Regions from separate parts of the Bacillus sp. ISL-35 genome, predicted to be linked through region 1. Evidence: riboswitches for the same ligand, from Rfam matches in the RefSeq annotation. Region 1 holds a riboswitch; each other region holds the start of a gene.
The links. A riboswitch is a leader RNA that binds a small molecule or an ion and turns the genes downstream of it on or off. The one in region 1 is predicted to bind thiamine pyrophosphate.
Positions count from the first base shown of each region.

Region 1 (7,597 bases):
GTCATCTTTGGCATTTCAACATCAAGGAATACCACATCGGGGTGGAGGTGCAGGGCTTTGACGACTGCGGCTTCACCGGTCTCTGCTTCTCCGACAACCTGGATGGAAGGAAAGGACTTCAGTAAATGCTTCAGTTCATCCCGGCTGTACATTTCATCATCTGCTATCAATGTCCGAATACTATTGTCCATCTATCGTTCCTCCACTTGTGGAATCGTAAAAGAAATCTTTGTGCCTTTTCCAGGTTCGCTGGCGATCCTCAAGGAGGATTCTTCCCCAAAGTTCATCGCAAGCCTTCTATTGACGTTGAAAAGGGCAATCCCGCTTCCTGTATCAGATTCAATCATCCGCTTTCCCAGTTGCTCCATTCGTTCCTTGTCCATTCCCTGCCCATTATCTTCAACAGACACAATTGTCCCATTCTGCCCTTTTTGGATGGAGATATGGATGTGGCAATCCTGGTCCATATTTTTTATGCCGTGCTTCACTGCGTTTTCGACGATCGGCTGCAATGTCAGCGGCGGGATTTTTACAAGCAGGGCGTCATCCTCAATATCATAAGTAACCTTCAGCTTTTCCACAAAACGAGCCTCTTCAATGGATAGATAGGCTTTCACATGACGCAATTCCTGTTCAAGTGTGGTCGTCGTGACTGTGGTGGCATTCAGGTTCTGACGCAGGAAATGGGAAAGCGAAACAAGAAGCGTCCTCGCTTTATTCGGGTCAATCCTGATCAGCGAAGTTATGACATTCATTGAGTTGAAAAGGAAGTGCGGGCTGATTTGGGCCTGAAGGGCCTTTACCTCGGCTTCCTTGGCAAGCTGATAAGCTTTTTCCGCTTCGGCGGATTCGAGCTGGTTGCTGAGCAGGTTGCTCAGTCCGGAAATCAATTCAATGACAACATTGGTGATTTCTTTTTCCGATTTAAAATAAAACTTAAGGGTGCCAATCGTTTCATCACGATGCTTCAACGGGGCAATCACCGCCGCGCCAAGCGGGCAGCTCTGATCCCGGCAGTGGATCGTCTCATCATTGGCAACGACCATTTTTCCGCTTTTCAGCACATCTCGGGTAATCTGGGTCTGAATCGGGCTGGTTGAACGGTGATGGTCATCCGCCAGGCCGATATGGGCCAGAATTTCCGTCTTATTCGTCATCGCAACCGCGCTTGTCTGGACTTCATTATGTAGTATCTGGCAGACTGCCCGGGCTGAATCCGGATTGATGCCCTTGCGTAAGTACGCAAGTGTCTGATCAGCAATCCGCAGCGTTTTCTGGGCAAGCAACGCTCCTGTCTTTTCTTCTTCGGAAACAACATTCTTTATGACCATTAAAAATAGGGCAGAGCCAAGTCCATTCGCCAGGATCATCGGGACACCAATGATTTCAACGAGAGTTTGCGCCTGATGATAAGGCTTCGCGATCAAGAGGATGATCATCATTTGCACCGTCTCGGCAATGGCCCCGACAAGGAAGGCTGTTCTCAGGTTGATATTGTTTTTCTTTTTTTGAAAACGGCCGGAAATGACGCCGGCAACGATTGCCGCAAGTCCGCAGGCAAGAGCAGTAAAGCCGCCAAGCGTAAAACGATGCAGCCCTGCAATAAGCCCCGCGCCAATCCCAACCTTGTAGCCGCCAAGCAATCCGGCGATGACAATGCCGATGACACGCGAATTGGCAATCGCCTCATCTGAAGCAAGATCCGCAGCCCATGGGTTGAACTGCAGGTTATCAGTAGAGAAGCTCATGCCTGAATATGTACCAATGATTCCGAAAAATCCAAAGAAGATAATCGCAAAATATTGCTGCCGGCGGTTCAGCGAATCATGGTAAATCAAACCCCGGAAAAAGCGGAATCTTGTTAAAATGAAGGCGATTGTCACAATGATGCCGAGACGCTCGAGCATTGTGATGAGTAATTCAAACATACCCGCTCTCCTTGAAAAGTTAATATGATATCTGAACTCATTTTAATAGAAAGAGATGTAAAGTAAAAGAGTATGAGCTTACACGGAACAAAGGCATAGTAAAATAAAAAACCTCCCATCACGTGATGGGATGGTTATTTAGAGCGTTGTTCTGCAACTACTGTTCCATCACTCTCGAGCTCAGCATAAAAGACATCCTCCAGCCGATTGATCCCTTTCTTTTTTAATTCATTTGCCAGCCAGTCTTCACTCAAGCTTAACTCCTTCAGATTCTTTTTAACGATACGGCCGTCGACAACTAATTCCGAAGGCAAGAATGTTCGTGGTGTAAGGGGGATACCAGCATTTTTATTAATAACGTTTTCAAATTCCACTTTCTTTAAAACACTGATTTGTCCATTTGGTTCAAGGATTGCATAATCGACTTCTTTTATCGAAAATACATTTTTGATTCTTAGCAGCATGGTAAGGTCATCCATATTTAGCTTATTGGACTTCATTGCTTTTTCATTTATTTTTCCCTGTTTGATAATGATGGTCGGTTCACCGTCCAGCAAAATTCTCGCTTTAGGCGATTTAAGAGCGATGTATTCAATGGTCAGCGTTAAAAAGGCCCAGAGCGCCAAACCAGTAACACCATCAATTAATTTAATATCTCTATGCACTACCATATCACCGGCTATATTTCCCAGAGCAATTCCGGTGATATAAGTAAAAAAGGTCATCTGGCTGAGCTGCTTTTTGCCAAGTACACGGGTAAGAAGGAATAATACACCAAAGCCTAAAAGGGTTCTCAAAATGGTAGTCAATATGGTTTCCATGATACTCCTTAAAAAAGGTATTTTTGATTATTTTGCCTCTTTTAATGGAAAAAATGTTCTATATGTCAGTTTTGTAAATAGTTAAGGAAAAAATTGAAGAAATGAGGTGGGGAAACCCATATCAATCTGGATATGGTCAGAGTAGGGAATTTTTTTTGGCGAAAAAACTATTTTATTGGCGGAGTTCACAATTTTATTGGCGAAATTTTTTTTTTTGGCGATATCACCTGATTTATTGGCGAAAATGAAAATTTATTGGCGAACTGGTAATTATGATTGTTTTTTTCCAGTTCGCCAATGGTTACTTTATTTTGATATTCCCGCTTGAAACATCAGCGTTGATTTGGAATTTCCCGCTTCCGTATTTCCCGCGAATTCGGTTTTTGGATGCCTCTTTATTTTTGAGCGAAAAATCGCTTGATAGGTTGCCACTGCTTATTTTTCCGTCCAAAGTAAAATCTGCTTCATTAGGCAAATCCAATTCGATATAACCGGAACTGACGTTCAAGTCAACATCATCGATCAACTGCTTCATCTGGATGTCTAGTTCACCGGATGATACGTCTGCATCAAGCTTTCCAGAATAGTTTTTGACATGGACGCTTCCGGAGCTGACATCAAAAGAACCGCTGCTGGCAGAAATCGAATCCATGCTAACCTCTCCGGATGAACTCTGGTGCTCCAGATTTTCAACATCGAAATTTTCCAGGGTCATGCTGCCTGAACCAATATTGATTGCCAGGTTTCTCAGTTTCACAGGTTGGTCGGCTGAGTTGCCTTTAAAAGCAATCTTCCCGGAACCGAGCTCGATGTCCATATCTTTTTCATAATCTTCCGGGATATAGATGGTAAGTGAAGTCTGATCCATCTCAAACCAGTTGAACCAGAAGAAGCCTTTTCGCTTAACAGTTACCTGGATTTCATCTCCGTGACGCATAACTTTTACCGAGCCTTTGCCTTCCAGTTCAGCGTGGACATCATTTCGGTCCTCTTGCACAATCTTCGACGCGACACTCGAAACATCGACCGTGATTTTTTCCGTACCATTGCTTACCTTTACAGAATCTTCCGCTCTTGCAAAGTTAAGTCCATCTCCGTCGAACCAATAATTCCAACCGATATAAGCCCCGGTAATCACCAGGAAAATAACTAAAATCCGCTGCATTATAAAAAATCTCCCTTCCAACTCTTTCTATATTCAGAATAAGGCAAATCATTCCTCTTCCCAATGCACCACGGGTTTAAATCATGATGCGACCTGAGGCTGATTTCGGTGTAAGTCGCTCATGAAAAAAAGCCAGATTCCTTTTAGTTTGGGAATCTGGCTTCATGGTGTAATTAATTAAGCTTTTGCTTCAAAAAGTTTCGCGATTTCCACGATGGTTTCAACAGATTTCATCATGTTATCCACAGAGATATATTCGAACCTCCCGTGGAAGTTCTCTCCGCCGGTAAAAATGTTCGGAGTCGGCAATCCCATATAGCTAAGCTGTGAGCCGTCGGTGCCGCCGCGGATTGGTTTAACGATCGGCTTGATGCCGAGGTTTTCCATAGCCTCATAAGCGATGTCGACGATTTCTTTCACAGGCTCGATTTTATCTTTCATATTGTAGTACTGGTCGTTCATTTCAAGTTCAACGCGGGTTTCGCCGTAAGTAAGCTTCAGTTCATTGGTGATTTTCTGCATCAATTCCTTGCGTGCCTGGAAGCTGTCACGGTCAAAATCACGGATGATATAGCTCAGCGTCGTTTCCTCGACATCCCCATTAATCGAGCTGAGGTGGAAGAAACCTTCATATCCTGCAGTGTGCTCAGGCGCTTCTTCTGCAGGGAGCTTGCTGTTGAATTCCATCGCGATTTTGGCGGAGTTCACCATTTTGCCCTTTGCCGTGCCGGGGTGAACGTTCTTTCCTTTAAAAGTCACTTTAGCGCTGGCTGCGTTAAAGCTTTCATACTCCAGCTCGCCAAGCGGGCCGCCGTCCACAGTGTAGGCGAATTTTGCATTGAACGCTTCAACATCGAATTTATGAGGCCCTCTGCCGATTTCCTCATCCGGAGTGAAAGCAACACGGATCTTACCATGCTCGATCTCCGGATGCTTGATCAAATAAGCCATTGCTGTCATGATTTCAGCTATCCCTGCTTTGTTGTCAGCGCCGAGAAGAGTCGTTCCATCTGTCGTAATCAAAGTGTGGCCTTTATATTGAGGAAGTTCAGGGAAATCAGCTGGCGACAGAATAATATTCTGCTCCTTATTCAGGATGATTTCGTTGCCATCGAAGTTTTCCACTATCTGCGGATTAACATTTTTGCCGGTAAAATCAGTAGCTGTATCAACGTGGGCAAGGAAACCGATGGTTGGGACATCCTTATCGATATTGGCAGGAAGTGTCGCCATCACATAACCATTCTCATCAATCGTGACGTCTTCCATTCCGATTGTTTTCAACTCTTCGACAAGCATATTGGCAAGGGTGAGCTGCCCTTCTGTCGATGGAGTGGTTTCACTGTTTTCATTCGATTGAGTATCAACTTTTACATAAGAAGTGAATCTTTCGATAATCTCGTTTTTCATGTCCTTTCATCTCCTATTACTATGTATATTTTCATATTAGCACAGATCGTCTGGAACACCATTTTAAAAAGAATGAAAATTCCATTTTTTGTATTGGGATTATTGTTTAATAAATAGAAGGAGGCTGGTCATTATGGGATATGTTTTCACGTTCGTTGTATTGTTTGTCGTGTTTTATTTGATTTTCAAAATAATCCGCTCAGGAAAACTGCCAAGCAATCATTACACTCCATTTGACGATTTAACCGAAGGAAAAAAGAAAGATGATTGATCTTGGCGTCATCATTGTTTTGATGCTGTCACTCTGGTCGGTTACGATTACACTGCAAAAATTGGCTGCAAGTATCAACCAAAAGCAGGACCAGCAACTCAAGCTTCTGGAAGAAATCAAGGAAGAACTGAAAAATAGCAGAATATGAACTTCTTACTTTACATATATAGCAGATAGAGCTAGGATAAAGACAACTGAATATTCGATGAACTACTAGGGGTGCCCTGCTGCGGGCTGAGAGGAAGACGCTAAGTCTTTTAACCCTTCGGACCTGATCTGGGTAATACCAGCGTAGGAAAGTAGTGTGAGAGAAGTTTTCTTACTTTGCTTTTAAGCCAGGTCCATTATTTAGGGATCTGGCTTTTTATATTTTAAGGAGGTTTAAACAAATGGAATTAAAAGATCAAGTTGTGTTAGTAACCGGAGGAAGCCGTGGCCTTGGGGCAGAAACGGTTAAAGCTTTTGCAAGGGAAGGTGCGAAGGTTGTCATCAACTATTTTCAGAATGAAGAAAAGGCAAAGATTCTGGCAGAAAGCATTGGTGAAAATGCACTTGCTGTCGGGGCGGATGTAAGGGACCCAGCACAGGTCCAAAGCATGTTCAGGCTGGCAAAAGAACATTTCGGGGCACCGATTACGACCATCGTCAATAATGCGCTTGTCAATTTCAAATTTGACCCGGTGGCGAACAAGGATGCTTTTGCATTGGGCTGGGAGGATTATCACCAGCAGCTTGAAGGAGCGATCCGCGGCGCATTGAATACCATCCAGGCGGGACTGCCGGATATGAAAGAAGTGAAGTTTGGCAGAATCGTCAATATTGGCACGAACCTGTTCCAGAACCCGGTTGTCGCCTATCATGACTACACAACAAGCAAGGCAGCTTTGCTGGGATTCACGAGGAATATGGCGAATGAACTTGGAAAGTATGGCATCACCGTCAATATGCTTTCTGGCGGACTGCTAAAAATGACCGACGCAAGTTCTGCTACTTCGGAGGAAGTGTTCCAGCTCATCGAATCGTCAACACCGCTTCGAAAGGTGACCGATCCGGAAGAAGTAGCAGACTCGATCTTGTTTTTTGCCTCACCATGGTCACGAGCGGTTACCGGACAAAATCTGGTCGTCGACGGCGGCCTGGTGATGGATTAAAGGGGAGGAATTGGCGTCCTGTGATGGATTAACGAGAAGGAATTCTGGTTGTAGATGGCGGCCTGAGGATGGATGAAGGAGGAAATTGGAATGGAAAAACGAGAGATTGCGGGTTTGCTAGAAAAGGTCCGCAGGGAGAATCCGCTTGTACACAACATCACTAATGTTGTGGTCACGAATTTTACCGCTAATGGGCTTCTGGCTCTGGGAGCATCGCCAGTGATGGCCTATGCACAAGAAGAGGTTGCTGAAATGGCAGGCATGGCGGGTAGCCTTGTGCTGAATATCGGAACGTTGCGGCCTGAAGTCGTACAGTCGATGTTGATTGCCGGCAAAGCGGCAAATGAGCATGGAGTGCCAGTCGTTCTTGATCCGGTCGGTGCCGGTGCTACTTCTTATCGGACGGAAACCGCAAGAAGGCTGATGGAAGAATTGGAGATTGCGATCATCAGAGGAAATGCCGCGGAAATTGCTAATGTAGCAGGTGAAGCTTGGAACATACGCGGTGTTGACGCAGGAGATTCGGAGGGGGATGTAACCGAGCTCGCTGAATCGGCTGCTCAAAAATTGAATACAATTGTGGCGCTGACAGGGAAGGAAGACATCATTACAGATGGGGAATCCACGTTTGTGGTCAAAAATGGACACCCAATCCTGACAAAGGTTACGGGTACCGGATGTCTGCTGACTTCAGTAATCGGGGCGTTCACTGCAATTGAAAAGGATTTTTTGAAAGCAGCAACTGCTGCACTGACTATTTACGGAGTAGCAGCTGAAGTTGCCGCTGATAAAAGCGCCATGCAGGGACCGGGAAGTTTTCAGGTGGAGTTGCTGAACCAGCTCTACCATTT
Region 1 covers NZ_JAGGQK010000007.1:31,812-39,408, reverse strand. Annotated here, with positions in the region: gene J7E38_RS11605 (LytR/AlgR family response regulator transcription factor) at 1-191, opposite strand, end outside; gene J7E38_RS11600 (sensor histidine kinase) at 192-1,928, opposite strand; gene J7E38_RS11595 (DUF421 domain-containing protein) at 2,063-2,749, opposite strand; gene liaG (LiaG family protein) at 3,051-3,914, opposite strand; gene pepT (peptidase T) at 4,092-5,324, opposite strand; gene J7E38_RS11580 (hypothetical protein) at 5,458-5,595, shown strand; gene J7E38_RS11575 (hypothetical protein) at 5,588-5,743, shown strand; TPP riboswitch at 5,801-5,910, shown strand; gene J7E38_RS11570 (3-oxoacyl-ACP reductase) at 5,985-6,746, shown strand; gene thiM (hydroxyethylthiazole kinase) at 6,837-7,597, shown strand, end outside.

Region 2 (7,597 bases), on a different contig from region 1:
AAGGAAATGACAAACACAATGAAGAAAATTGGATAATGAATAGTTTTAAACGAACAGCTTTCCTTTTACATAATGAGGAAAGCTGCTTTTATTTGCAGTGCTTTCCCGAGCGCCCGAGTAATAAATGGCATAAGGAGAAAAAAGCTTAATGACTCGTAACGTGTTTCAACAATTTCGTACAAGGCATTTCTCTTCTTCTGGAGAATAAATAAAACTAGAGCGATAAAAAGCTGTTGTAATCTCCATTAGGTATGAGGTGATCCCCATGATATTAGTCAGTTCATGTTTAGCTGGATTAGAGGTTCGGTATAATGCTACTCATTCTTTAGACAGTAAGATCAGGCAAATGGTGGATGAGAAAAAAGCAATAACTGTCTGCCCCGAGTTACTTGGCGGTTTTTCTACGCCTCGGGAACCTGCAGAAATAGTAGGTGGGGATGGAGAGGATGTCCTCGCTGGCAATGCCAGGGTCCTTGAAAGATCAGACAGGGATGTGACGGATTTTTACATAAAAGGTGCGTATCTTACTCTTGAAAAAGTACAAGAATATCAGGCTTCAGTTGTAGTGCTAAAAGAATATAGTCCCTCGTGTGGAAGTGCGATGATCTATGATGGTGAGTTTCGGGGGAAGAAAATCTCAGGAAATGGTGTCACTGCAGCATTACTTAGAAGGAATGGAATACGGGTCGTCTCAGAGGAAGGACTAAGTGATTTGCTTCGGGAGGATGATTAGTAATTATTAGAGTTGATAGGTCAACCTCATGCCTTTGCTTGATCTATTTTGGAACATGGCTGTGTTCTTTGGGTATTGTATGGATATGCTAGTTATCAAATGATGGCAGAGGGTGGTTGAACTGAAGGTGTTGTCGATGATTCAGCCCTGGGCGAGTCTGTTTGCCTTGGGTGAGGCACAATATGAAACGAGGTCATGGAGTACAAAGTATCGCGGACCGCTTGCGATCCATACGAGCAAAAAAGTCGATAAGGCAGTCTGCAGCCATGTGGCGATCAAGTCACTGCTTTTAAAGCATGGGTACAAGGCCGATGATCTTCCTGCTGGCATGATCATAGCCACCTGCCAGCTTGACAATTGTTTGAGAGTGCTGGAAAACCACGAGACATGGGCGGTGTTGGAGGATGGCAGGATCGTATCAGGCAATGACTTTTTCCTCGGTGATTATAAAGTGGGAGGGTATGTCTGGGAAGTCAGCAATATGAAGATGCTGGACAGCTTCATTCCTGCCAAAGGAAGGCTTGGGTTATGGGAATATGACTTTTAAAGTGCCTGTTCATTGGGGAACAGGTGCTTTTTTTGTGAGCAAAGAATTTAATTAATCTCCGATAATTAAAGTATTGATAGAATTTTCATGAAATTATTTGTAATCTATTAGTAAGAGGGGAAATTTGACCGTTTTTTTAGAAGTTGAAGGGGATGAGAGGATGACAGATAGAGAGATTCTTTTTCGGAAAAGGGCTTCTGATTTTTATATTATCCTAGTTGGTATTCTTGGGTGGGCTTTTATTTTGTATTCCATCCCTGCTGCGGACTTCCCGGAGAAGCCGATGGTGCTCATTCTCCTGATTGTCTTAATGCTGCTTTCAGAGTATTTTCCCATCCCTTTATTTTCGATCACGATGTTCAGCACGATGACGTTCCCAATCCTTTATATCATGAATCTATATTATGGCATTTATACCGCCACCACCACCTTTGCGTTCGTGCTGATTTTTGAAGCTTTTCATCATAAACGGTCTCTTCGTTCGACCGTTTTCAATATTGCCCAATATACCCTGTCCCTTGTTGGGGCAGACTGGCTGATCAAGGTATGGATCAGCCAGTACCCATTAGGTGAACCATACTTAAACCTGTTGATTATTTATGCTTTTACTTCGTTCTATTTTCTAATTAATAATGTCCTGAACGATACGCTCTTTTCCATACGGCCTTTCCCGTTTACAAAGAAAGAGTGGAAGAGCAAAGCTTTACAAGAGTTGCTTATTGCCAAGATGTCGATCATCTTACTCGCTTTTCTCGAAATCTATACGAATTATCTTCCTGAGAACGTGATTGATTTTACGACTATTCTTTTTTTATTCTTGTGGATTGGGATCACAACGACCAGTTCCATTCTGACTAAGGCAAGAATAGAAAGAAAAAGGCTGGATGCTCTGTCCCTGCTCAGTACGGAATTGAACAGGATCAATACAAAGGATTTTGGTGAGAAGAAAAGTCTTCTTGCCGAAACCTTCAATGCCAATGCTTTCGTTTTGCTTGTTAAAGACCATAATGCCTGGAACCTCTTGCTTAAGGATGGGCAGGTGAAAAGCGAGGTCACCTTGAGTGATGAAATGTCCCTCTATCTTGATGAAATCTCTGAAATGACCGTGGTGACAGAAAGTGAAATAGAAAAGCTGCCGAGCAATAATATCTTTAATAAGATGGTTCTCTCGCAAATCTTTTCACCACTTATTATCGACAATGAAAAGGTTGGGATGCTGATCGTTGGCAGAGTCAGTGGAATTGGTTTTATCCATGATGAGATTCGTTTATTGACTGTATTATCCAATGTTCTCGCAAGTACATTAAAAACGCGATCGCTCTTACTGGAAAATGAAAAACTCTTAATCGTGGAAGAGCGCAGCCGGATTGCCCGTGATATCCATGACGGCATTGGCCAGTCCCTGGCAGGGATTGTCTTTCAAATGGAATCTTCGCTGCGAAAGAAAAGTGAAAGCAAGGGGGACTTTTCTGATCAGCAGATCGAGCGCTGGATTCAAAAGCTTAGAGACAGTCTAAAAGAGCTTCGTCAATCGATTTATTCCTTAAGAACCTGCCCTGTGGAAAAATACGGACTGAGGCAGGCAATTGAAGAAAAAATCCGCAAAATGGAGCTGGAAAAAGGGGCTGGCATCACGTTCACCCAGAAAGGTGAGCCATACGCTTTAAGCTATCAAGTCGAGAAAGTGATTTATGATATATTCCAGGAAAGCCTGCAAAACTCTGTGAAACATGCAAAAGCGGATAGAATCGAAGTCATGCTGAAATATGGCCGCGAACAGATCATGATCAAAATCAAGGATGACGGGATTGGTTTTTCATTATATGACAAGCTGATAAAAGGCCAAACAGAACCTCATTTTGGCATCCTTACGATGAGTGAGCTGGCACAGGATTTTGGGGCCAAATTTGAAATCGACAGCGCAGAAGGAAAAGGAACGGAGATTCGGCTTGGCATACAGCACTATTAAAGGGGTGAGAGAGTATGATCAACATTATGATTGTGGATGATCACACTGTTTTAAGAGACGGAATCCGCAGTATTTTGGATGTGGAAGAGGACCTGCTGCTCGTTGGTGAAGCAGATTCGGGGGACGGTTTATTAGAGAAACTGGATGGCATCGTCCCTGATGTCATTGTTTTGGATATTAACCTTCAGGACAAGAATGGAATAGAACTTATCTCTTTGATAAAAGAAAAGCATCCTGCTTGTAAAATACTGATCTTGACGATGTTTGATCATGATGAATACTTCAAATCGGCCCTCAGGGAAGGGGCGGACGGATATTTATTGAAGGATGCTTCGTCCATGGAAGTCATTGATGCCATACGCAAAATCCATAAGGGGAATTCCATTATCCACCCTAAAATGGCAAGCAAATTGATCTCCTATCACCGCATCCAGAGCGACTTTAGCCACCAGGAAAATGAATTGACCAACAGGGAGAAGGAAGTGCTCAATGAGTTGGTCAGAGGGAAGTCGAATAAGGAAATCGCTGCCCATCTTTCCATCAGCGATAAAACCGTAAAAATCCATGTGAATAAGATTTATAAGAAATTAAACGTAAATAGTCGCTCGCAAGCGATTATCTACGCTGTGCAAAACAAACTCGTACCCTATTTGAATTGATGACAAGCTGCCTTTATGGCAGTTTTTTTGTGGACAGATTCTATAACCTTGGTACTATATCGTCTAAAATCAAGTGTCTAGAAAGATAGAACAAACACTCAATATTCAAAAAGGGTGAATTCTACCATAATAGTAGAGTAGGGAAAATGTCTATATGGTTAAGTTTCTGTAAAGATTTTTTGAAGGGAAAGAGGGGTGCAGCGTATGACTAAGGAGGACCTGATTGAAGATACTCGCAGAAAAATGATAAAAAGCATCCAGGAAAATGGATACTTGAATCAAAAGACGATTCAACTCAGCCAGGAATTGGATGTCTATATTTTGGAACAGCAAAAGCTCGGGATGGAACTTCTTAAGAAAAAACGTTGTGATCTTCTTGGATGATTGCTTTTTAGAAAATGCTCTTTTGGAGCATTCATGTTAAAAAGGAGTTGAGACACCACATGAAGTGCCTTGGCGATATCCTGAAAATGGAAAGACAGAAAAGGGATTTAACACAGGAAAAAGTGTGTGAGGACCTGCAATTGAGGTTGACGACACTCAATCGGATCGAAAACAATCAAAGTGTCCGGGGAACCACGATCAAAAAACTATTGAATTATTATCAAATGAATAAAGAAGAATGACATTAAAAGGCGCTGCTTCTTGCAGATAATTTTGAAGAGGGATTGACCCTCTATTTTTATTTTGCCTTTTGTAACTGGCCTTCAACCTAATTCCTCATGTCTCATTCCCTATACGAAAAAATATATAGAATACCTAATAACAGCGTGCAGTCTTCTTTGAAATCGAGATCTGAAGCTGGATTTCTTGAAAGCGAACTGTGTTATCCATATAGGCAAAAAGCACTCTATTGCTTAAAAAACTTTTCTTTATTTTCCCAATTGTGTATACTCGAAGGGAACTGAATAGCAAGAACTAGGGGTGCCCAATGGCTTGGGCTGAGAAAGGAACGCGTTAAAGTTCTTTGACTCTTTGGACCTGATCTGGATCATACCAGCGTGGGGAAGTTGACATGTGCACAGTTTTTTTGTGCAAAGACATTCGCGGTTAAAGCCGGTCCATCATTATGTGGGCCGGCTTTTTTACATACTAGGGAACTTCTCTGGTGCCAGATCTCGTCCCTCAATTTTTAAAAAAAAGGGAGAGATGATCAGTGAAAACAGCCAATTCATTAAACCAGGACAGCATTTCGATTATGGCAAGCTTTTCTGGGAGCAAAAAAGTCTATGTGGAGGGCTCAAAGCCGGACATTAGGGTTCCGATGCGGGAGATTGAACTAAGCCCGACGAGCGGTTCATTTGGAGAGGAAAGCAATCAATCGGTTCGCGTGTATGATACGAGCGGCCCTTATACGGATCCTGCCTATACACCCGATCTAAGAAAGGGTCTTCCTGCACTGAGGAGCCGGTGGATTCAGGGACGAGGGGATGTTGAAGAGTATGAGGGCCGAAAAATAAAGCCCGAGGACAATGGTTACTCAAGTGAACATGACCCGCGTGCAAATGATAAGGTTTTTCCGGGCCTATCCCGCAAGCCATTGAGGGCATCTAAAGGAAAGAATGTTACCCAGCTTCACTATGCGAAAAAAGGAAACATTACGCCTGAGATGGAGTTCATAGCGATACGGGAGAATATGGATCCTGAATTTGTGCGGTCTGAAGTGGCAAGGGGCAGGGCCATCATTCCTTCCAATATCAATCACCCTGAGACAGAACCGATGATCATCGGCCGGAACTTCCATGTCAAAATAAATGCGAACATTGGGAACTCGGCCGTGTCCTCTTCGATTGAGGAAGAAGTGGAAAAAATGACGTGGGCTACCCGATGGGGTGCAGATACCATCATGGATTTGTCTACAGGAAAGAATATTCATACGACACGCGAATGGATTATCCGGAACTCAGCTGTTCCGGTGGGGACCGTTCCGATTTACCAGGCACTTGAAAAGGTGAATGGCATTGCCGAGGACCTTAGCTGGGAAGTGTTCAAAGATACGCTGATCGAGCAAGCTGAGCAAGGTGTTGACTACTTTACCATCCATGCAGGTGTCCTGTTGAGGTATGTTCCGATGACTGCCAGACGATTGACTGGAATTGTCTCAAGAGGCGGTTCGATCATGGCCCAATGGTGCCTTCACCATCATAAAGAAAACTTTCTCTATACGCACTTTGAAGAAATTTGCGAAATCATGAAGGCATATGATGTGGCCTTCTCTCTGGGAGATGGTTTGCGGCCGGGATCGATTGCCGACGCCAATGATGAGGCCCAATTTGCTGAGCTTGAAACACTTGGGGAGTTGACGAAGATTGCGTGGGAGCATGATGTACAGGTAATGGTTGAGGGGCCTGGGCATGTTCCGATGCATCTGATCAAGGAGAACATGGATAAGCAACTGGAGATTTGCCAGGAAGCTCCTTTTTATACACTAGGACCGCTTACAACGGATATCGCGCCAGGATATGACCATATCACCTCTGCAATCGGAGCGGCGATGATCGGCTGGTACGGTACAGCCATGCTCTGCTACGTGACGCCAAAGGAACACTTGGGGCTGCCGAACAAAGATGATGTGCGCGAGGGTGTGATCACCTATAAAATTGCCGCACATGCCGCCGATCTGGCAAAAGGCCATCCAGGAGCGCAAAAAAGGGATGATGCCCTGTCAAAAGCCCGCTTTGAATTCCGCTGGAGAGATCAGTTCAATCTTTCGTTGGATCCTGAGCGCGCCTTAGAGTACCATGATGAAACCTTGCCTGCTGAGGGTGCCAAAACGGCCCACTTCTGTTCGATGTGCGGACCCAAATTCTGCAGCATGAGAATCTCGCATGATATCAGGAATTATGCAAAGGAGCATAAGCTTGAGCCGGAGGACGCAATCAAGAAAGGACTTGTTGAAAAAGCAGAGGAATTTAAAAAAGCCGGAGGAAAGCTTTATCAATAAGAATCATCCAAGTGGAGTTAAAAGAGGAGTGGTCTGAATGAGGAAACAGCTGCATGTCATTTCAGATGGAAGGCTTCCTCTGAAGGCTTTTGCTGATATTGCAAGAGTGGTGGAACCTTTCGCAGACAAATTCCACCTAAGGGAAAAACACCGGTCTTCAAGAGAGATTTATGAAGGTGTTGAACTGCTTCTTGAGGCGGGAATCCCTCTTGATAAAATCGTCATCAATGACCGGGCAGATGTGGCATGGGCGTGGAAAACGGGAGTGCAGCTTGCTTTTCACAGCCTGCCCGTCCATGTTGTCAAAGAACAGTTTCCGGGTCTGATGGTTGGAAGGTCGGTGCATTCTCCTGAAGAAGCGCAGACAGCCGCGAATCAGGGGGCCGATTATCTCCTGTTTGGCCATGTTTTTGACACGGAATCAAAGAAGGGAATTTTGCCGAGAGGAACAGAAGCCCTTAAAGCTGTTAAAAAGAGAATCGACATCCCGGTACTGGCGATTGGCGGAATGAAACCAGAAAATGTTCATGAAGCAATAAAAGCTGGTGCAGATGGAATTGCTGTCATGTCCGCTATTTTACAGGCAGAAGATCCTCACGAGACAGCAAAAATCTTTTTCAGGAAACTGAATGAGGAGGACAAGGAATGAGAAGACATTTTGACTCATTAATTGTTGGAGGTGGAATCATCGGAAGTTCGATCGCTTTTCAGCTTGCGAAAAGAGGGTACAAAGTGGCTGTTTTGG
Region 2 covers NZ_JAGGQK010000011.1:230,389-237,985, forward strand. Annotated here, with positions in the region: gene ilvA (threonine ammonia-lyase) at 1-36, shown strand, start outside; gene J7E38_RS16385 (2-thiouracil desulfurase family protein) at 266-733, shown strand; gene J7E38_RS16390 (ASCH domain-containing protein) at 855-1,280, shown strand; gene J7E38_RS16395 (sensor histidine kinase) at 1,441-3,249, shown strand; gene J7E38_RS16400 (response regulator) at 3,264-3,908, shown strand; gene J7E38_RS16405 (aspartyl-phosphate phosphatase Spo0E family protein) at 4,113-4,292, shown strand; gene J7E38_RS16410 (helix-turn-helix domain-containing protein) at 4,352-4,534, shown strand; TPP riboswitch at 4,819-4,933, shown strand; gene thiC (phosphomethylpyrimidine synthase ThiC) at 5,107-6,852, shown strand; gene J7E38_RS16420 (thiamine phosphate synthase) at 6,890-7,501, shown strand; gene thiO (glycine oxidase ThiO) at 7,498-7,597, shown strand, end outside.
Region 2: linked by a shared signal. The riboswitch ahead of thiC (phosphomethylpyrimidine synthase ThiC) and the one ahead of J7E38_RS11570 (3-oxoacyl-ACP reductase) in region 1 are both predicted to bind thiamine pyrophosphate.

Region 3 (7,597 bases), on a different contig from region 1:
AACAAGGCACAGATTGTCACGACTGTTGACCACCCGGCCTGAACCCTGCCTTTTTCGATCTGGACAAGTGTTTTTTTGGAGATTCCAATGATGTCAGCCATTTTATCCTGGGTATAGCCAACCTCTGCCCTTAGTACCCTCAATTTCTCCGAAACCCTGCTTATGATTTCATCTCTCGTCATCCGCTTCATCCTCTTTAGTTCTTTTAGTGTAATTTTACACTTGTTTACTCGAAATTCAAAATACTTTTTACTATTTGATTCTGAAATGATCGAAAAGAAGCATTATTTTGTTCGAGATATAAAAAGGGGGTCAGAATATTGACGATTCCGCACCCCCATTTCTTATTTAATCTGTTTTTTCTGGCTGATGCTGCAGTTGCTGGAGCAGGAGCTTTGAATGGAGCAAGCAGCGCATTTTCCTTCTTTTGATTTCTTGATGAATCGGTAGAAGGCCCATCCGGCATAGCCGAAAATGGCCCCGCCTATTAAAATATTTGCGATCATGTTCCCTTCCTCCTTCCAGCTTTTAGCTAAATCCCATCAGCATTCCGCCCTGGTAGATGGCCAGCGACAAAAGATAAGCGATGACCAGCGCATAGCCGATTGAAAAGGCGGTCCAGCGTTTCGAGCCTGTTTCCTTATAAATGGTCGCTGTAGTCGCGAGGCAAGGAATATACAGCAGGATGAACACCATGAAACTGTAAGCAGCAAGTGGTGTATAATGAATCGCCAGCAGCCCCTGGAGACTTGCTTCATCCGGGACAAAGTAGATGATGTTCATGGTTGAAATAATCGCTTCTTTCGCCAGGAAACCGGTGAAAAGGGAAGCACTTGCCTGCCAGGTGCCGAATCCTATAGGAGCGAATAGTGGTGCAAAGATTCCTCCCAGAAGCGCCAGATAGCTTTCATCCATGCTGACATTTACGCCTTCCGGACCAGCATACGCGAGCAGCCAAATCAGGACAGAGCCTGCAAAGATGAATGTACCCGCCTTTTTCACGAAACCTTTCCCCTTATCCCAAGTGCTTCTCCAAAGCGCCTTTGCCTGCGGCATTCTGTATGGAGGCAGTTCAATGACAAAAACGGAGGTTTCCCCTTTCAACAGTGTCTTTGAAAAGACCTTGGCCAGAATCAGGGCGACTACAACACCTAGTACATACAAACTAAGAACGACAGCAGCCTTATGCCCTGTGAAAAACGCACCGACAAACAAAGCGTATACAGGAAGCCTTGCTGAACATGACATCAGCGGCGTCAGCAGGATGGTCATTAATCTCTCTTTTGGTGTCTCAATGGTCCTTGCTGCCATGATGCCTGGCACATTGCAGCCGAACCCGATCATCATGGGAATGAATGCCTTCCCATTAAGGCCGACAGATTCCATCAACCTGTCCATGACCAGCGCGACACGGGCCATATACCCTGAATCCTCAAGCAGCGAAATGAAAAAGAACAAAATGAAGATTTGCGGCACAAAGACCAAAACTCCACCTACTCCGGCAACAATTCCATCAAGCACGAGGTCTTTTATGAATGAGGATGCTCCTGCCCAGTTCAGTGCCGCCGCGATTCCAGCTGTCACAGGTCCGGATAAGATTATGTCCAATGCATCTGACAGTGGGAAGCCAAGCCAGTCAAAGGTAAGCATGAACATGATGTACATCAGGACAAGAAAGATTGGGATCCCAAGGAATTTATTCGTCACGACCATATCAACTTTCTCAGTCAATGGTATTTTTCCATTGTCCGGTCTGGTTGTGGCAGCAGACACGATTTTATCGATCGCATCACTTCTTTTGCGGTGGATCAACTGGTCAAGGGCTTGTTTGCACCCTGATTGTTGCTGCTCTGCAACAGTGACAGAGTCGACAAGTGCTTCAATTTCTGCCAATGGCAAAAAGTTAGTCAAATAGTTTTTAACATAGGGATTGCCTTCAAACAGCTGAATGGCCAGCCAGCGAACAGGATGTCGTGTCCTCCCATTCAACTTCTGCCCAAGCTGGAGGATTCCCTCCTCTATCGCTTTTCCATAATAGACAAGATTTGTTTTGCCAGATCGTGGTGCTTCTCCTGTAACAAGTTCAGCAAGTTCGTTACAGCCCTTTCCGGATCTTGCCACAACAGGAGCAACATGGACTCCCAATGATTTTGACAACTGTTCAATATCAATTTGAATGCCCCTGTTTTTTGCCACGTCCAGCATATTCAGACCAATAGTGACCGGCGCACCGTATTCCAGCAGCTGCATGGTAAGGTGCAAATTACGCCTTAATTGCGACGCATCCAGGATATTCAAAAGTTTCTCGAATGATTCCTCCAGGAAGAAGTTCGTAACCACACCTTCATCCTTTGACAATGGATTGAGCGTATAGACTCCAGGTAAATCAATCAGCTGATCCTTTCCGTTCTTGAACAGGCCAACTTTCTTTTCGACAGTTACTCCGTTCCAGTTGCCAACATATTCATATGACCCTGTTAAGTTATTAAATAACGAAGTTTTACCGGTATTCGGATTGCCGATAAGCGCGATGTTCATCATAATCGCTCCACTTCGATCCGTAATGCTTCTTTGCGTCGGATACCTATGCATTGGCCGCACGATTCAACCATGACCGGGCCTCCAAAAGGCAGAATGCATTTTATGCATACTTCCGATCCTTCAGCGATTCCGAAATCAAGCAATCTTCTTCTGACAAATTTGTCAGTTCCAGCAATATTCATGATCCGGCCTTTTTCACCAGTCTTTAAATTTCCCAGCATAGCCATCACCTTTTTTCAGTTTGTTAGATTTTTTGTATCAGAATATCATTGATAGTAGTTTACTAATTGAGAATGATTATCTTTATTTAATCAGTTTCAGGTCTCTTTCACTGTGACATAAATCACAAAACACCCTTTTAACAGATGGGAATAAGGAAAACTCCATAGAATTGACAATTTTTCCGGATAACAGTTCTGAATTAAATCATCATTCAGCTTTATCAGAGCCCATATAAAAAGAGAGCTGAACAATTTGTCAGCTCTCCTTTTTATCACATTTTATTGGTTACAAGTGTTGATTTGACCATCCTCGACGGAGCATAGCCAATGACAAGAATGATGATGATTGCGCTTAGTATCATACTTGGAATCATATAGGTTCCGTTATAGATGAGTGAATACAGCCATGCCGGCTGTCCTTCTGGCGCCCAAACTCCGAAAAAGACCCAGCCGGAAAAGAAATGAGCGATAAAGCGAAGCAGGCTTCCAATGAAGGTACCCACAATGATCAACCCAATCCATTTCTTCTTATTTCCACTCTTGATATTCTCTTGGATCTGTCTTGCAAAAATACCGGCAAATCCTAATACCGTGAAGGCGACCAAATAATCGATGATCCCCTGTATAGGATGGAATATTTGCGAGAAGCCCAGGATGAATTGCAATAGACCCAGCAGAAGCCCTGTGATGGCGCCACCTTTAATTCCCCAGCGGAATGCCATCAGGAATACCGGTACCATCGCGATTGATACTGAACCGCCCTGCGGCCAGATTCGAGAAAATAAAAACCCCGAAAATAAATCCAGCAAATAAGCCAGAGCAGAAAACACTGCTACTTCCACTAAAAATAATGTTTGTTTTTGTTTCATATCTGTTCCTCCTTCTTTCCAGAATGAGGTCCGTTTTCAACACGCCTTTTCTGCTTCAGAAACAAAAAAAGCAATCAGGGATCGATATAGGATTCCCATGATTGCTTTCCTATCGCATCCACATTCCTTCGCTAGCATTAACTAACAGGTTCAAAGGGTAAGAACTCGGGCGCTCACTCTCAGCTGCACTCTGGCAGCTCCCCTTGTGGTTATTATTTAGTTTCTACACTATGAATATACTACTTCTTCGATCCTATAACAAGTCAAATATTGTTTTTCCAATCCTTGTCGAAACAAAAAAGACAAATCTCACCCCGAGATGCTAAAAATATCGGTCTTTTGTCACGTTTTTACCGATTCGACGCTATTCAGCGGATGTTCTTAATTTTCGACAAAGGGATTTCGCGGTTTACCTCGAATCTTTAATACCGAAAAGAAAAACTGGGGGACTTAATAAAATGCTGCCAATTACGGATAACCGTTTGCTTAGCTTCCTGACTAGTGAAAGGGAACAACTCATTGCCGACTGGACTGTTAAAATTATCGTCTCGGAAGATGATCCATATAAAGAGAAAATAGCCAAGAATGCTGAGAAAATGTATGAAATCATTCTCTCCGTTTTTTCCAAGACAAATGAAGAGCTGGAAGAACATCTCCAAAAACTTGCTTTTATGGTAGGAGAAGAACGAGTTCGCGCTGACATCAATATTGGAGATTTTGTCTACAATGTTAATTCAGGACGATCTGTACTCTACAAGCATCTGCACAAAATGAATATGGAGTGGAATGAGATGCAGGAGTCCATCAACCGAATCAATTACTGTTTTGATACCTTCCTGTATTACGCGGTATCTTATTACAATGAACAGAAAAACAAGATCATTGAGGAAAAAAACCAATTTATCGACTCTACCCATAAGGACCGGCTGACATTGCTCGGCCAGATGACATCAAGTTTTATCCATGAATTCCGCAATCCCCTGACTTCCATCCAGGGATTTATACAGCTATTGAGATCCGAACACGAGGATATGAAGTATCTTGATATCATATCCAGCGAGCTTGACCAACTCAATTTCCGGATTTCACAATTTCTGCTTCTTTCTAAAAAAGAACTAATTGGAAAGGAAAAAAACCTTTTCTCATTAAATAAAATGATTGATGAGGTATTGAACTTCCTATATCCCAGCATCCTCGACACCAATGTGCGGATTGTCAAGGAAGTAGCAGATGATATGGAATTGTATGGATATGCCGATGAAATCAGACAGGTTTTGATCAATATCATCTTTAATGCAATCGATGTCCTGAGCCAGTACCGGGCTGACCCTAAAATTGAAATCAAGGGATACTTCGTGAATGATACACATATAAAAATCGAAATTTCCAATAATGGCCCTGTCATTCCCGACCAGTTACTGAAGACGATTTTCGAGCCTTTCGTCACGACGAAAACTCTCGGAACCGGCCTGGGATTGTTTGTCTGCCGTGAAATCATCGAGAAGCACAAAGGTATTCTTGCCTGCTCATCAGAGCCGGATAAAACTTCATTCATCATGCTTTTGCCATTAATAAGGATGGAGAACTAACATCACAAAAAGACCCTGCCGGTGCCGGCAGGGTCTTTTATTTATCCTTAATACTCAAGTGTACGATTGTCCTCTGTACTTGTGATTCTTCTTTTCTCTTTTTGAACGGTATGTTTTTTTTCCGTTTCAGCGACAATGACTGCACATGCTGCATCGCCTGTGATATTCACAGCTGTACGCGCCATATCCAGAAGACGGTCAATTCCCAGGATTAAGCCGATACCTTCAACAGGCAGACCGACAGACTGGAGAACCATTGCCAGCATGATCAAGCCTACGCCCGGCACACCTGCGGTTCCAATACTTGCAAGTACAGCAGTTAAAACGACTGTCAGCAGCTCAGTCATTGAAAGGTCTACTCCATAAACCTGGGCAATAAAGACAGTCGCTACACCCTGCATGATTGCCGTTCCGTCCATATTGATCGTGGCGCCAAGCGGCTGGACAAAGCTTGAAACAGATTCAGGAACACGAAGATTCTTCTGGGCAGTTTCCATTGAGACCGGAAGCGTTGCGTTGCTGCTTGATGTACTGAACGCAACCCCCATAGCCGGTGAGAATCCTTTGAAAAACTTGAAAGGATTCATTTTCCCAAGGAAGTATACACTTGATCCATAAGTCATCACTGCATGGATTATTAAAGCAAGAACTACAACAAGCATGTATACACCCATAGCCTTGATTGCGTCAAGTCCCTGGCTGCCGATAGCAGTTGCAATCAAACCAAATGTTCCGTATGGAGCAAACTTCATTACAAGTCCTACTAAATACATCATGATGTCATTGCCCTGTTCGATTAGGTTCAAAATTCCTTTGGTCTTATTACCTAGGGCAGTCAAGGCTATACCGATGAATATCGCAAAGACAATTACTTGAAGCATATTTCCTGTTGTCAGTGCTTCAAATGGGTTCGCCGGAATAAGATTTAAAAAGGTTTCACTTATTGGCGGTGCTTTTTCAGCTTTGAATTCAGCTCCAGCAGTATCAAATTGGCCCATCAACCCTGGCTTGATAAGGTAGGCCAGAGCAAGACCTATTATTATCGCAATTGCTGTTGTCGCTAAAAAGTAGCTTACAGTCTTAAAGCCAATCCTGCCGAGCTTCTTCGGATCACCCAGTCCTGCGGTACCAAGAATGATTGAAAACAAGACAATGGGCACGACAAGCATACTAATTAAATTGATGAATATCTTCCCTAGGGGCGTAAATAAGAATTTATCTAGAACAGTGAACAATTCAGGTGCAAAGATGTTAAGGATAAGCCCAGTCATGGCACCAAGTCCAAGGCCTATCAATATTTTAGTCGTCAGTTTCATAATTTTCCTCCCAGTTTAAAAAAGTATAAAAAAGAATGTAAAGATTTATTCCCTCTTTCATTCCCTATAAACCAACGACCGATATTTGGTATAAATTCCCGTTCATGATTCATACAGGAGGTATTGGATGTTTTATTTAAAAACCGATTCTGGGATCAGCCTTAATCTCTTTGGTTCACAGGATGCAGGGGAATTGTTCTGGCTTTTGGATTCTAACCGAAATTATCTTCGCAAATGGCTTCCCTGGATAGATGGTATCAACTCTCCGGGTCAACTTTACTCAGTCATTCAAATGTGGGAGAAAGGTTCACAAGAAGGAAGCAGCTTCCACTTTGGAATTCGATACCGGGGTGTCCTGGCGGGAAGTATCAGCCTTCATGCTATTGACTGGAATAACTCCCAGGCAAGCATTGGCTACTATTTAGGGGAAGGTTGGCAAGGCAGGGGTATTATAATCAGGTGTGTGAAGACAGTGATTGACCATGCTTTTTACGGGCATGGTTTGAACAGAATAGAGATAAGATGCGGTAAGGACAATCATAAAAGCAAGGCAGTACCCGTTAAGCTTGGTTTTCGCGAGGAGGGAGTCATCCGTGATGGGGAATACTTGAATGGAAACTTTCACGACTTAATTGTATATGGACTTCTGGCAAGAGAGTGGAAAAGCCGGTCAACTGCATTTTATTAATCCTCTTAAGGCTATTTGCTCTTAAGACGTACCGGGTTGTCTCCGGTTGATGAATTTATACCAGCAGAAACTAAGCAGGTGAAATGATTCCTCAATTGTGCTGGTGACAACTCACTGGATTGGCAGACTGATAGTGAATATCGTCCCCTTTGAACTCGATTCCACATTCATCTTGCCATTATGCTCTTCGATAATTTTATGGCAGATCATCAGGCCAAGACCATTTCCGTTCTCCTTTGTCGTAAAAAAAGGTTTGCCGATCTTATCAAGATGTTCCTGAGGAATCCCTTTACCAGTGTCTGAGACTATAATAGTCAAAACTTCCTCTGATTTCGAAATCTCCACGGTCACCTTACCCGGCAGTTCCATCGCA
Region 3 covers NZ_JAGGQK010000002.1:31,318-38,914, reverse strand. Annotated here, with positions in the region: gene J7E38_RS03450 (helix-turn-helix transcriptional regulator) at 1-182, opposite strand, end outside; gene J7E38_RS03445 (FeoB-associated Cys-rich membrane protein) at 345-506, opposite strand; gene feoB (ferrous iron transport protein B) at 529-2,538, opposite strand; gene J7E38_RS03435 (FeoA family protein) at 2,538-2,762, opposite strand; gene thiT (energy-coupled thiamine transporter ThiT) at 3,035-3,631, opposite strand; TPP riboswitch at 3,738-3,845, opposite strand; gene J7E38_RS03425 (histidine kinase N-terminal domain-containing protein) at 4,090-5,220, shown strand; gene J7E38_RS03420 (dicarboxylate/amino acid:cation symporter) at 5,268-6,536, opposite strand; gene J7E38_RS03415 (GNAT family N-acetyltransferase) at 6,664-7,224, shown strand; gene J7E38_RS03410 (ATP-binding protein) at 7,336-7,597, opposite strand, start outside.
Region 3: linked by a shared signal. The riboswitch ahead of thiT (energy-coupled thiamine transporter ThiT) and the one ahead of J7E38_RS11570 (3-oxoacyl-ACP reductase) in region 1 are both predicted to bind thiamine pyrophosphate.